DNA from 2 places in the Streptomyces angustmyceticus genome. Region 2 is predicted to be linked to the other one. Evidence: riboswitches for the same ligand, from Rfam matches in the RefSeq annotation. Region 2 holds a riboswitch; the other holds the start of a gene.
What was found. Region 2 has a riboswitch for glycine ahead of gcvP (aminomethyl-transferring glycine dehydrogenase). Riboswitches for the same ligand answer to the same signal wherever they lie in the genome.
Positions count from the first base shown of each region.

Region 1: it holds a riboswitch for glycine, as region 2 does, so the genes downstream of both, gcvT (glycine cleavage system aminomethyltransferase GcvT) here and gcvP (aminomethyl-transferring glycine dehydrogenase) in region 2, are expected to answer to the same signal.

Region 1 is NZ_CP082945.1:2,486,016-2,493,062, forward strand. Features, by position in the region: gene K7396_RS11190 (AAA family ATPase) at 1-669, opposite strand, end outside; glycine riboswitch at 929-1,024, shown strand; glycine riboswitch at 1,025-1,142, shown strand; gene gcvT (glycine cleavage system aminomethyltransferase GcvT) at 1,176-2,303, shown strand; gene gcvH (glycine cleavage system protein GcvH) at 2,427-2,804, shown strand; gene glyA (serine hydroxymethyltransferase) at 2,901-4,160, shown strand; gene K7396_RS11210 (L-serine ammonia-lyase) at 4,617-6,002, shown strand; gene K7396_RS11215 (hypothetical protein) at 6,019-6,327, opposite strand; gene K7396_RS11220 (phosphatase PAP2 family protein) at 6,476-7,047, opposite strand, start outside.
Region 2 is NZ_CP082945.1:7,048,884-7,055,930, reverse strand. Features, by position in the region: gene K7396_RS31525 (glutamate-cysteine ligase family protein) at 1-552, opposite strand, end outside; gene K7396_RS31520 (hypothetical protein) at 1,120-1,704, shown strand; gene K7396_RS31515 (DUF5999 family protein) at 2,020-2,214, shown strand; gene gcvP (aminomethyl-transferring glycine dehydrogenase) at 2,297-5,182, opposite strand; glycine riboswitch at 5,243-5,369, opposite strand; glycine riboswitch at 5,370-5,467, opposite strand; gene K7396_RS31505 (PRC-barrel domain-containing protein) at 5,582-5,968, shown strand; gene K7396_RS31500 (DNA polymerase IV) at 5,875-7,047, opposite strand, start outside.

The DNA.
Region 1 (7,047 bases), 4.6 Mb from region 2:
CTCCAGTGCGCCCGCCGACCGCCGGTCGAGCAGCACGGCCGAGCCGACCCCCTTCGGCAGCCGCGCCGACTCCGCCGCGCGGACCAGCCGGCCCACCGCCCTGCGGTGGCGCGCGAAGGCGTACCCCGACACGCCGCGCCCGCGCGACTCCTGGCCGGAGCGGGCCACCTCGGGCGGCACGTCGAGCAGCACCAGATGCAGCCCGCGCCCGCCGCGCACAGCCGACCGCGCGATCCAGCCGCGCACCCACGCCAGGGTGCCGCAGTCGTGCACCACCACGCTCCCGCCGGAGCGCAGCGCACGGCCCAGCGTCAGGTAGTGGGCGGCGCGGACCAGCGGGCGGTAGAGCGCGTAGGGCAGCCGGCGCAGCCTGCCGTGCTCCCAGCGCTCGCGGACGTCCTGCGAATCGATGCGGTGCACCGCGGCGCCGCGGGCGTCCAGCGGCGGCACGACGCGGTGCATGAGGGTGCTCTTGCCGCTGCCCGGCAGCCCGGAGACCACCACCAGGTCGCCGGCCGGGAAGCGCAGCTCGGCGGCGCCCGCCGGCCGCCCCGGGCCCCGCAGGTCCACGACGGCGGCGCCACGCCCCGGCCGGACGGCGCGCCGCGGCGTCCGGCCCGCCCGGGGCACGGCGGCGGGCGGCGCCGCCGGCGCGACGGCCGGAGGCACGACCCCGGAAGTGGCCCCGAATGCCGCTTCACTGTGCACGCGATCGTCCTCCCCGTCCGGTTCTGTTCCGGTTCGAGTCCGTCCCCTACCCGCAGAGTGTCAAGAAAAGGTAATGCCCATCAAGGTGATTGTCCGATCCGCCCACGTCACGGGCGGGGTGACGGCCGGGGCTCCTCTATCGGGCGATCCCGTGTAATGATGTGGCCGCCACGTGCACATCACAGCTCACCCGTGCACCGCCAACTCCATACCGGCCGCTTGAACCCGCGCGGGAGAGTCCCCGGCCGCCATGGCGGGGCGCCGAAGGAGCAAGTCCTCCCTTGAATCTCTCAGGCCCCTATACCGCGCGGGCGAGGCAGATCTGAAAAGCGAGCCGACGCCCGGCGCACGGGGCGGCTCCACCCAAGGTGCAAACCGGGTCCGTTCGCGGGATCCCGGTGAACCTCTCAGGTTCCGATGACAGATGGGGAGAATGTCCTCTCACCCATGCCTGGGAGCCCAGAACCATGACTGATGCCCCCCGCCGTACCGCGCTGGACGCCACCCATCGCGCGCTCGGCGCCACCATGACCGACTTCGCCGGCTGGGACATGCCGCTGCGCTACAGCAGCGAGCGGGACGAGCATGTCGCCGTCCGCACCCGCGCCGGCCTCTTCGACCTCTCCCACATGGGCGAGATCACCGTCACCGGCCCGCAGGCCGCCGACCTCCTCGACTACGCACTGGTCGGCAACATCGGCGGGGTCAGGACCGGCCGCGCCCGCTACACCATGATCTGCGAGGCCGGGGGCGGCATCCTCGACGACCTGATCGTCTACCGCCTCGCCGACCAGGAGTACATGGTCGTCGCCAACGCCTCCAACGCCCAGGTGGTGCTGGACGCGCTGACCGCCCGCGCCGGCGGCTTCGACGCCGCGATCCGCGACGACCGGGACGCCTACGCGCTGCTCGCGGTGCAGGGCCCGGAGTCCCCCGGCATCCTCAAGAAGGTCACCGACGCGGACCTGGACGGCCTGAAGTACTACGCCGGCCTGCCCGGCACCGTCGCCGGCGTCGAGGCGCTGATCGCCCGTACCGGCTACACCGGCGAGGACGGCTTCGAGCTGTTCGTCCGGCCCGCCGACGCGGTCGCCCTCTGGGAGGCGCTGACCGAGGCCGGCCAGGACGCCGGCCTGGTGCCCTGCGGCCTGTCCTGCCGCGACACCCTGCGCCTGGAGGCGGGCATGCCGCTGTACGGGCACGAGCTGACCACCGCGACCACCCCGTTCGACGCGGGCCTGGGCCGGGTCGTGAAGTTCGAGAAGACGACCAACGACGGCGACTTCGTCGGCCGTGCCGCGCTGGCGGCCGCCGCCGAGCGGGCCGAGGCGAACCCGCCGCGCAAGCTGGTCGGCCTGATCGCCGAGGGCCGCCGGGTCCCGCGCGCCGGCTACCCGGTCGTCACGGCCGACGGCACGGTCATCGGCGAGGTCACCTCCGGGGCCCCCTCCCCCACGCTCGGCAAGCCCGTCGCCATCGCCTATGTCGACGCCGCCTACGCCACACCGGGCACCGAGGGTGTCTGCGTGGACATCCGTGGAAGCCATGAGCCGTACGAGGTCACCGCGCTGCCGTTCTACAAGCGGCAGAAGTAAGGGCTCACGGCGGCAGACACGGCCGCGGCGCGCCCCCGCGCCGCACCGTGCACGAACCTCCCCCGGCTCCGCCAGGGGCGACCCCCTTCACGATCACACCCTCGCGTACAGGAGAATCGAGCCATGAGCAACCCCCAGCAGCTGCGCTACAGCAAGGAGCACGAGTGGCTGTCGGGCGCCGAGGACGGCGTCTCGACGGTCGGCATCACCGAGCACGCGGCCAACGCGCTCGGCGACGTCGTCTACGTGCAGCTCCCCGAGGTCGGTGCCACCGTCGCGGCGGGCGAGACCTGCGGCGAGCTGGAGTCGACCAAGTCGGTCAGCGACCTCTACTCGCCCGTCGACGGTGAGATCACCGAGGTCAACGAGGACGTCGTCAACGACCCCTCGCTGGTGAACTCCGCCCCGTTCGAGGGCGGGTGGCTGTTCAAGGTGAAGATCAGCGGTGAGCCGGGCGAGCTGCTCTCGGCCGACGAGTACGCCGCCTTCATCACCGGCTGAACCGTCCGGCTCCCCCCGACCGCCACCGCCGGCGGGAAGGCCCCGGACCCCGTCCGCCGGCCCCCATCGCGCCCCTGACTCCCCCAGGAAAGACTCATGTCGCTTCTGAACAGCTCCCTCCATGAGCTCGACCCCGATGTCGCCGCCGCCGTCGACGCCGAACTCCACCGCCAGCAGTCCACCCTCGAAATGATCGCGTCGGAGAACTTCGCCCCCGTCGCCGTCATGGAGGCCCAGGGCTCCGTCCTCACCAACAAGTACGCCGAGGGCTACCCCGGCCGCCGCTACTACGGCGGCTGCGAGCACGTCGATGTCGTCGAGCAGATCGCCATCGACCGCATCAAGGCCCTCTTCGGCGCCGAGGCCGCGAACGTCCAGCCGCACTCCGGCGCCCAGGCCAACGCCGCCGCCATGTTCGCCCTGATCAAGCCGGGCGACACCATCCTGGGCCTGAACCTCGCCCACGGTGGTCACCTGACCCACGGCATGAAGATCAACTTCAGCGGCAAGCTCTACAACGTGGTGCCCTACCACGTCGACGAGAAGACCAACCTCGTCGACATGGAGGAGGTCGAGCGCCTCGCCAAGGAGCACCGCCCCAAGCTGATCGTCGCCGGCTGGTCGGCCTACCCCCGCCAGCTCGACTTCGCCGCGTTCCGCCGGATCGCCGACGAGGTGGGCGCCTACCTCATGGTCGACATGGCGCACTTCGCCGGCCTGGTCGCGGCGGGGCTGCACCCCAACCCGGTGCCGCACGCCCACGTGGTGACCACCACCACCCACAAGACCCTGGGCGGCCCCCGCGGCGGTGTGATCCTGTCCACCCAGGAGCTCGCCAAGAAGATCAACTCCGCGGTCTTCCCCGGTCAGCAGGGCGGTCCGCTGGAGCACGTCATCGCGGCCAAGGCCGTCTCCTTCAAGGTCGCCGCGTCCGACGACTTCAAGGAGCGCCAGCAGCGCACCCTCGACGGCGCCCGGATCCTGGCCGAGCGCCTGGTCCAGGACGACGTCAAGCAGCACGGCGTCTCCGTCCTGTCCGGCGGCACCGACGTCCACCTCGTCCTCGTCGACCTGCGCGACAGCGAGCTGGACGGCCAGCAGGCCGAGGACCGCCTCCACGAGGTCGGGATCACCGTCAACCGCAACGCGATCCCCAACGACCCCCGGCCCCCGATGGTGACCTCCGGTCTGCGCATCGGCACCCCCGCGCTCGCCACCCGCGGCTTCGGGGCCGAGGACTTCCGCGAGGTCGCCGACATCATCGCCGAGGCCCTCAAGCCCGCCTACGACGCCGAGGCCCTCAAGGCCCGCGTCACCGCGCTCGCGGGCAAGTTCCCGCTGTACCCGTCCCTGTGACGCGTCGCGCGCGCTGAGCCCGCTGCCCGCCGACCGGCGGGCGGCGGGTGCACGAGCGGTGGGCCCGGGGCGGACCGTCCCGGGCCCACGGCCTGTACACCCGTTCCTCCCCCTTCCGCGCCCCCACGGCGCCCTCCGGCGCCCGCGCGCCATGCATGACCGCGGCTCCCGAGGGCAGCAGCCCTTCCACGGGCCGCGGGACTCCGGCCGGGCCCGTGCCCACAACACCAGAGCCGGACAGCGTGCCCGGCGGGCCCCGGCCCGTGCGCGGCCCGGCACCCCCCGACCCGCGTCTCCTCGGCGCCACCGGCCGTTGCCCCCGGCGACGGGCAGCCGACGGTTTCCGTCCGGCGGCACCGCCCCGGGACCGCGTTACGCTCGACCAACGGCGCAGAAACGTACCTCTCGCACCATTGCTCCACCGTCCACCACGAGCAGACAAGGGAGTCCGCCCCCGTGGCCATCTCCGTCTTCGACCTCTTCTCCATCGGCATCGGCCCGTCCAGCTCCCACACCGTCGGCCCGATGCGCGCCGCCCGGATGTTCGTCGGACGCCTCAAGAAGGACGGTCTGCTCGCCCAGACGGTCACCGTGCGCGCCGAGCTGTTCGGCTCGCTGGGCGCCACCGGCCACGGCCACGGCACCCCCAAGGCCGTCCTGCTCGGCCTGGAGGGCCACTCCCCGCGCACCGTCGACGTCGAGTCCGCCGACGCCGAGGTCGAGCGCATCCGGCAGACCAAGCGGCTGCGGCTGCTCGGCGCGGAGATAGGCGCCGCGCACGAGATCGACTTCGACGAGTCGGCCGAGCTGATCCTGCACCGGCGCCGGGCCCTGCCCTACCACGCCAACGGCATGACCCTCTTCGCCTACGACGCCGCCGGCGCCCCCCTGCTGGAGAAGACCTACTACTCGGTCGGCGGCGGCTTCGTCGTCGACGAGGACGCGGTCGCCGGCGAGAACCCGATCGTGCCGGACGACACCGTCCTGACCCACCCCTTCCGCACCGGCGACGAGCTGCTGCGGCTGTCGCAGCAGACCGGCCTGTCGATCTCCGCCCTGATGCTGGAGAACGAGAAGGCCTGGCGCACCGAGGACGAGATCCGCGCGGGCCTGCTGGAGATCTGGAACGTCATGCAGGCCTGCGTGACCCGCGGTATGTCCCGTGAGGGGATCCTGCCGGGCGGCCTGAAGGTGCGGCGCCGCGCCGCGAACGCCGCCCGCGCCCTGCGCTCCGAGGGCGACGCGGCCGCGCGCGCGATGGAGTGGACCACCCTCTACGCGATGGCCGTCAACGAGGAGAACGCGGACGGCGGCCGGGTGGTGACCGCCCCCACCAACGGCGCCGCCGGCATTATCCCCGCGGTCCTGCACTACTACGTCAACTTCGTGCCCGGCGCCGACGAGGACGGCGTGGTCCGCTTCCTCCTCGCCGCCGGCGCGATCGGCATGCTCTTCAAGGAGAACGCCTCCATCTCCGGCGCCGAGGTCGGCTGCCAGGGCGAGGTCGGCTCCGCCTGCTCCATGGCCGCCGGCGGCCTCGCCGAGGTCCTCGGCGGCTCCCCCGAGCAGGTCGAGAACGCCGCCGAGATCGGCATGGAGCACAACCTCGGCCTGACCTGCGACCCCGTCGGCGGCCTCGTGCAGATCCCCTGCATCGAGCGCAACGGCATGGCCGCCGTCAAGGCCGTCACCGCGGCCCGCATGGCCCTGCGCGGCGACGGCCGCCACCACGTCTCCCTCGACAAGGTCATCAAGACCATGAAGGACACCGGCGCCGACATGTCCGTCAAGTACAAGGAGACGGCCCGCGGCGGGCTCGCGGTGAACATCATCGAGTGCTGAGGGCGGTGCTTCGGCGCTATCTGCCGATCTCCCAGGCGAAGGGCGGGAGTTCGCGGGCCCGGGAGTAGATGTCCAGGGCCTGGCCGGCGGGGACGAAGGGGTGGACGCGGGCGCCTTCGAGGCCGGCGAGCAGGCGGGCGCAGTGGTGGACGCAGCCGGCGACCTCCCTGCCCTGGCGGTCGACGATCGTGGCGGCGTCCCGCGGGCCCTCGCACGGAGTGGGGTCCTTGGCGGCGGCGGCCGGGCAGCGGCCGTGCGGGGCGGTGGACGCGGTGCGCCCGTCGGCGGACGGGCGCGGCGGGGAGGCGTCGAGCGGCTGGTTCATCGGGTGTTCCCCCTGGTGCTGCGGTGGTACGTGCCCTGAGCGGCGCCGCGGCGGCCTCGCGCCCGCCGTCCGGCACCCAGGACAGTGCTGCTCGGCGCGGCAGGGGTCCATGCGGCCTTGGGGAAGACCTGGGCCGATCGTCAGCTCTTCATGGGAATGGCCGTGACGAGGGGCGTGCGCCGGGCCGGGTGGGGCGGTCGCGTTCTGGCAGGGCGAGCGGCTCCAGGAGCAGCGCGAGGGCGAGCAGGGCGGCCGCCAGCAGCCAGCCGCCCAGGACGTCGCCCGGCCAGTGGACGCCCAGGTAGACGCGGGTGAGACCGACCCCGGCGGCCCAGAGCGCGAGCACCGCGCACCAGGTGCGCGCCACGCCGGGGCGGGCGAACCGGGCGATGCCCCAGGCCAGGATGCCGGCCGCCAGCGCGGAGGTGGTGGCGTGGCCGGAGGGGAACGCGTAGCCGGAGGCGTGCGCGGCCCAGTCGGCGGCAGGCGGGCGGGGGCGGGCGAGCAGTTCCATCAGGCCGTAGCGGATCGCCTGGCCGGCGGCGAGGACGGCGACGGCGCAGAGCACCGCGCGCAGCCGGCCCGCCGCGCCCCGCCCGGCCAGCAGGCCGGCGAGCACCACCAGCAGATAGGGCACCGGTCCGCTGCCGGTGGCGGTGAGCGCGCGGGCCAGGGAGCGCAGGGGCTCGCCGTGGTGGGCGGTCGACCAGCGAAGGGCGG
Region 2 (7,047 bases):
CTCCGGCGCGATGGAGGGCGAGCGGGAGACCAGGTGCTCGACGCCGCGGATGTCGAGGGCGAAGTCCTCGCCGCGGGCCGCCCGCATCTGGTCGTTGAGCAGGACGTAGCGGTCGTTCTCGGAGAGACTGGCGGCCGTGAGGTCGGTGGCGTGCAGGGTGGGCAGAATGCCGATCATCACGATCCGGGCGGCGACCTCGCGGGCCTTTCGCTCGGCGTAGGCGAGTCCCGTACGGAGTTCCTCGGCGAGCTGGTCCAGGACGCTGCCGCTCAATCGGTGCGGCAGGATGTTCACCTCTAGATTGCACTGGGCGAGTTCGGTCTGGAAATCGCAGCTGGCGATGCGTTCGAGAACTTGCGAGTTCATCATGCGGGGCAGCCCGTCGGCACCCGCCAGATTGAGTTCGATCTCCAGGCCCATGAGGTTTTTGGGCCGGTCGAACCGCTCCTCCGCCAGGAGCCTGCGCAATCCCGCGAGACACTCGTGGAGCTTTCTTCGATAACGCTCCCGGTCCGCCAGGTCGATCCCGTCCGCGGCGACCTTCTCCCCCATCGACGGGTCCCTCCTCGAGTGAACGACCCGCGGCCACGGGCCGCTTGGGGCCTTCCCCGACTCCACCGGGGCTCACGCTACGGTCGATGATGCCCCGGCAATCTGATCGATAACGCCGCGCGGGCACTCCGGTACCGATAGGCTCGAAGTGGTCCGGCCTCCGGCACTCGCCATCGGCATATCTCCATGGCGCCGGCCTTCCGCATTTCCGTCGCGGGAATCACCGGCGAGATCCGGCCTACCGCGCCACGGCGGCAATGCGAGGTGGCGGCGTAAAGACATTGCACAAAGCGTCATAAAGCACCTCGCGCAAGGGTCTGGTTTTCCTCTTGCCGGAAATCCGCAAGGCCGGTAGCCGAAACACTTTCGGAACATACGTCGTATAAACTCCGCTTACGAGGCAGAGACTTGGCGCCCCGCGTCCCGGTGCGCTCACCGGCACGGGGGCACAGCGACTGACCTCGCCGGGCCGCAGCCCCGGCCGGCCACGCTCTGACCCCGCACGCAGACAGCGTCGTTTGCACCTGCCACGCTCCACCGTGTCTCCGAAGTGAGAGGCGACCCACCATGCCGCTGCACCTTCCCCCTGCCCCCGCGCCTGCCCTGCGCAGCGTGCTCGCCGCTCTCGGCTCGCCCACCGCGGTCCGCGAGGCCCCGGTCCCCGCGCTGCGCGCCCATCAGGGTCCGCTCAGCCCCGACCACGCGCTGCCCGTGCACGTCTGGGACGACGTCAGCGGGGGCATGCCGCAGACCCGGCTGACCGGCTGGCGTTTCCTGGTCCGCGGCGGGGAGCGTGCCGTGGCGACCGCCGAGGCGATGCTCACCGCGGACGGCTGGGCCTTCGCCCGGTTCTGCGGCGGCCCCTACGTCGCCGCGACCGAGCAGGCCCTGGCGCAGGCCGAGGCACTCGCCACGCCCTGCCAGCCGCGGCTGCTGTCCGTGCCCGAGCTGTACATGCTCACCCTGTGGCTGCACCACGACACCGCCTCCGACGGCGCCGAAGGGCTGCCCGCGCCCGGTGACCTGCTGATACCGCTGGCGCCCGCCCCGCCGGGGATCGCCGCGCACCGTCCGCAGCGCATCGCCGACCTGCTCCCCCGGCTCACCCTCCGCCTCACCCCGGCGACCCCGCTCCTCGCCGAACCCGCCTGAACCGGCGCACCGCTCCGTTTCCCGCACGAGCATGCCCCGCGGCCCCGTCCGGCCACGGGGCGCTCTGTCGCGCTCACCCACGCGGGCTAGTCCGTGGTTACCACTCCCAACCCTCTTGGGGAGGAGTGCAATTGGGAGCAACCGCCCGCATGGGTGACGCGTCCGTATCGAGTGAGTACCGCTGCTGCGAAATCCCTGCGGAATCCTCTCCGTGGGGCAACACTGGGACCCACCGACCGAAACGGGGGAGCGGCCATGAACACCTCATCGAGCCGCACGACGACGTTCACCACACCGCAGCGAAAGACAACTTCCATGTGCCAGCACCAACCGCCATGCCCGTCAGCTGACTCCTCCGACCGGGAGGCCGCCCACCTGGTGGCGCACCACCCGGAACAGGGCTGGAGCCTGCTCTGCAACGGCGTCCTGCTCTTCGAGGACACCGGCGAGCTGCTGCCGGACGGGCAGGTCATCGCCCCGCACCGCGCTCGCGCCACCGCCGCCGCCTGACCCCGAGCGCGGCACGCACCACAGGGCCCCCGGCAGATCTGCCGAGGGCCCTTGACTGTTGCGGTGGGTCCGCTGCCGTGACTCAGTTGTCGTAGGCGTCCAGCGGCGGGCAGGAGCAGACGAGGTTACGGTCGCCGAAGGCACCGTCGATCCGGCGCACCGGCGGCCAGTACTTCTCCGCGGCCTCGACGCCGGACGGGAAGACCGCCTCCTCGCGGGTGTACGGGTGCGACCAGTCGCCACCGAGCGCGGCCGCGGTGTGCGGGGCGTTGCGCAGCGGGTTGTCGTCCTTGTCCCACTCCCCCGTGCCGACCTTCTCGATTTCCGCACGGATGGCGATCATCGCGTCGCAGAACCGGTCCAGCTCGCCGAGGTCCTCGCTCTCGGTCGGCTCGATCATCAGCGTGCCGGCCACCGGGAACGACATCGTCGGCGCGTGGAAGCCGTAGTCGATGAGCCGCTTGGCGACGTCGTCGATGCTCACGCCGGTCGCCTTGGTCAGCGGCCGGACGTCGATGATGCACTCGTGGGCGACCAGGCCGCCGGGGCCGGTGTAGAGCACCGGGTAGTGCGGCTCCAGGCGCTTGGCGATGTAGTTGGCGCTCAGCACCGCCACCTGGGTGGCGCGCTTGAGGCCCTCGCCGCCCATCAGGCGGACGTACGCCCAGGAGATCGGCAGGATGCCGGCCGAGCCCCAGGGGGCGGCGGAGATCGGGCCCACGCCCGTCTCGGGGCCCGCGCCCGGCTGCAGCGGGTGGTTGGGCAGGTACGGCGCCAGGTGGGCGCGCACGCCGACCGGGCCGACACCCGGGCCACCGCCGCCGTGCGGGATGCAGAACGTCTTGTGCAGGTTGAGGTGCGAGACGTCGCCACCGAACTTGCCGGGCTCGGCGAGGCCGACCAGGGCGTTGAGGTTGGCGCCGTCGACATAGACCTGGCCGCCGGCGTCGTGCACCGCCGCGCAGATCTCGGTGATGTGCTCCTCGAACACGCCGTGCGTCGAGGGGTAGGTGACCATCAGGACCGCGAGCTCGTCACGGTGCTTCTCGATCTTGGCGTGCAGGTCGTCGGCGTCGACCTCGCCGTCCTCGCCGGTCTTGACGACGACGACCTTCATCCCGGCCATCACCGCGCTGGCGGCGTTGGTGCCGTGCGCGGAGGACGGGATCAGGCAGACCGTGCGCTGCTCGTCGCCGTTGGCACGGTGGTAGGCACGCACCGCCAGCAGACCGGCCAGCTCGCCCTGCGATCCGGCGTTGGGCTGGATGGAGACCTTGTCGTAGCCGGTGACGGTGGCCAGCCGCTCCTCCAGCTCCTGGATCAGCGTGAGGTAGCCCTGGGCCTGGGCGGCCGGCGCGAAGGGGTGCAGCTGGCCGAACGCGGGCCAGGTGACCGGCTCCATCTCGGTGGTCGCGTTCAGCTTCATGGTGCAGGAGCCGAGCGGGATCATGCCGCGGTCCAGCGCGTAGTCCTTGTCCGCGAGGGTGCGCAGGTAGCGCAGCATCGCGGTCTCGGAGCGGTACTGGTGGAAGACCGGGTGGGCGAGGTAGTCGTCGCTGCGCCGCAGGGCCTCGGGCAGCGCCTCGGCGGCGGCCGCGTCCAGCTGCTCGACGTCGCCGTGCACCCCGAAGGCGCCCCAGACGCCGGCCAGCTGCGCCCGTCCGGTGGTCTCGTCGCACGCGATGCCGACGAGGTCGGCGTCGACCTGCCGGAGGTTGACCCCGGCCTCGCGGGCGGCGGCGACGACCTCGGCGGCCCGGCCGGGCACCCGCGCGGTCAGCGTGTCGAAGTACGCGTCGTGCACGATCTCGACCCCGCCGGCCCGCAGGCCCTCGGCGAGGACCGCGGCGTAGCGGTGGGTGCGCCGGGCGATGGTCCGCAGACCCTCGGGGCCGTGGTAGACCGCGTACATGCCGGCCATGACGGCGAGCAGCACCTGCGCGGTGCAGATGTTGCTGGTGGCCTTCTCCCGGCGGATGTGCTGCTCGCGGGTCTGCAGCGCGAGGCGGTAGGCCTTGTTGCCGTCGGCGTCGACGGAGACGCCGACCAGGCGTCCCGGCAGGCTGCGGGCGAACTGGTCGCGGACGGCCATGAAGCCGGCGTGCGGCCCGCCGAAGCCCATCGGGACGCCGAAGCGCTGGGTGGTGCCTACGGCGATGTCCGCGCCGAGCTCGCCGGGCGAGGTCAGCAGCGTCAGGGCGAGCAGGTCGGCGGCGACGGTGACGACCGCGCCCAGCTCGTGGGCCTGCTCGATGAGCGCGCGCGGGTCGCGGACCGCACCGGAGGCGCCCGGGTACTGCAGCAGCACACCGAAGATCCCGCGCTCGGCGACCTCGGCCGGGATGCCGTCCGACAGGTCGGCGACCACGACCTCGACGCCGGTGGGCTCCGCACGGGTCTCGATCACGGCGATGGTCTGCGGCAGACAGTCGGCGTCGACCAGGAAGACGCCCTGCTTGACCTTGCCGACCCGCCGGGAAAGCGCCATCGCCTCGGCGGCCGCGGTGCCCTCGTCCAGCAGGGAGGAGCCGGAGGTGGGCAGGCCGGTCAGGTCGGCGACCATCGTCTGGAAGTTCAGCAGCGCCTCCAGGCGGCCCTGCGAGATCTCCGGCTGGTAGGGCGTGTACGCCGTGTACCAGGCCGGGTTCTCCATGACGTTGCGCAGGATCACCGGCGGGGTGAACGTGCCGTAGTAGCCGAGTCCGATCATGGACGCGAGCACCTGGTTGCGGTCCGCGAGACCGTGCAGCTCCTGGAGCACCTCGGCCTCGGTACGGGCCTGCGGCAGGCCGAGCGCCTCGGCGCTCTTGATCACATCGGGCACGGCGGTGGCGGTGAGCTCGTCCAGCGAACCGAACCCGATGTGCGCGAGCATCTTGGCCTGCGCCTCGTGGTCGGGACCGATGTGCCGGTGCTCGAAGGGAGTGCCGCTTTCCAGCTCGGTCAAGGAGATGCGATTGGTGGTCATCTGCGGGGGCCTCCTGGTCACGCGACCTACGAGGGGCACCACGGCGCGGGTGCCCGGACGGCCTCCCCCTCTGTCATCTCAACCTGAGAGCTTCACCGGCCCGCACGAGGCGGCCCGGCTTTCACCGTCGGTGAGGAGGGGTCCCGGAGCTGTGCCTTCCGCGGCCCGCCCTGCTTTCCAGAGTGACCTCGCCCACGCGGTACGTGTGCCTGAGAGATTCCGGGGAGGATTTGCTCCTTCGGCGCCCTGAACGCGAACGATCAGGGACTCTCCCGCACGGGGTCTGCGGCCATTGGCCAGCCTACCAGCGCGGCACTCGAAGGATCCTTCGAGTGGCCAGGGCATGAAATGTGCCGTTTGGTAGTTGTCAGAGGGCAGTTGCGACCAATTGGAGGGGCCGTGCAAACCGATATCGATCCCCGGAGCCTGATCGGCCGCAAAGCGTTCGACCGTAATGGCGCCAAAATAGGCACGATCGACGAGGTCTACCTCGACGACGCGACGGGGGAACCGGAGTGGGCGGCCGTGCGTACCGGACTCTTCAGCCGGGACGCGTTCGTCCCCCTCGAACCCAGCAAGATGGTCGGCGAGGGGCTGCACATCCCCTACGACCGCAAGCTGATCAAGGATGCGCCGGACTTCGGCGTCGGCCGCCATCTCTCCCCCGAGCAGGAACTCCAGCTCTACCACCACTACCGACTGGATATCTCCTCGCCGACCGACCCGGTGTCCTCCCCCGGCTCCGGTGACCAGGACTTCGGCAAGATCGCCGGCTCGGACGACTGACCGTCCGCCGGCCCCCCGCCCACCAGCGGCAGGGGCTCCCCCGGCCGCAGTGCCGGATCCTCGACAGCAAAGGTCCGCACCCTCCCCGGTGCGGACCACGGCGTTTCGAAGCGTACGGTCACCCTGCCCACCCCGCTCCCCTGCACCCAGCCCGCGCCGTACTCGTCGTGCAGCACATCCCGTCCCGGATCCCAGCGCCGCGGCCGCTCCTCGGCCTCCGGCGCCGCCGCCCCGCCACCGGACAGCTCCGCCGCCGCCTTCGCGGCCCTCTCGGCCTCCTCCGCCTCGCGCTCCGTCGCCGCCTGGGCGAACAGGTCCTCCTGCGTGAAGTCGGCCAGCCCGCTGACCCCCACGCCCAGCAGCCGCACCCCGCCGGTGGTGTCCACCGTCTCCAGCAGCCGCACAGCGGCCTCCCGTATCACCGCGGGGTCGTCGGTCGGCCCGCGCAGCGTCTCGGAGCGGGTCAGCGTCGAGAAGTCGTAGTTGCGCACCTTGATGACCACCGTCCGCCCCGAGCGCCCGGCGGCCCGCAGCCGCTGTACGCAGCGGTCGGCCAGCCGCAGCACCTCGCCGCGCACCCGCGTCCGGTCGGTCAGATCCACCTCGAAGGTGTCCTCGACCGAGATGGACTTCGCATCCCGCTCGGCCACCACCGGCCGGTCGTCGCGGCCCAGCGCCATCGTGTACAGCCCGGCGCCGTGCGCCCTGCCCAGCAGCCGCACCAGCTCGGCCTCACCGGCCTCCGCGGTCTCCGCGACGGTGTGGATCCCGGCCCGGCGCAGCGTCTCGGCCGTCGCGGGCCCCACCCCCGGCAGCGTCCGCACCGTCATCGGCCCCAGCAGCTCGCGCTCGGTACCGGGCTCGATCACCACCAGACCGTTCGGCTTGGCCGCCTCGGACGCGATCTTCGCCAGCATCTTGGCGCCGGCCAGCCCCACCGAGCCGGTCAGACCCGTGGCGGACCGGATGTCACGGCGCAGCTGCTCGCCCACCGCCCGCGCCGCGGCCGTTCGCGGCGGCACCCCGCCCGCCTCCAGGTCGACGAACGCCTCGTCCAGACTCAGCGGCTCCACCAGCGG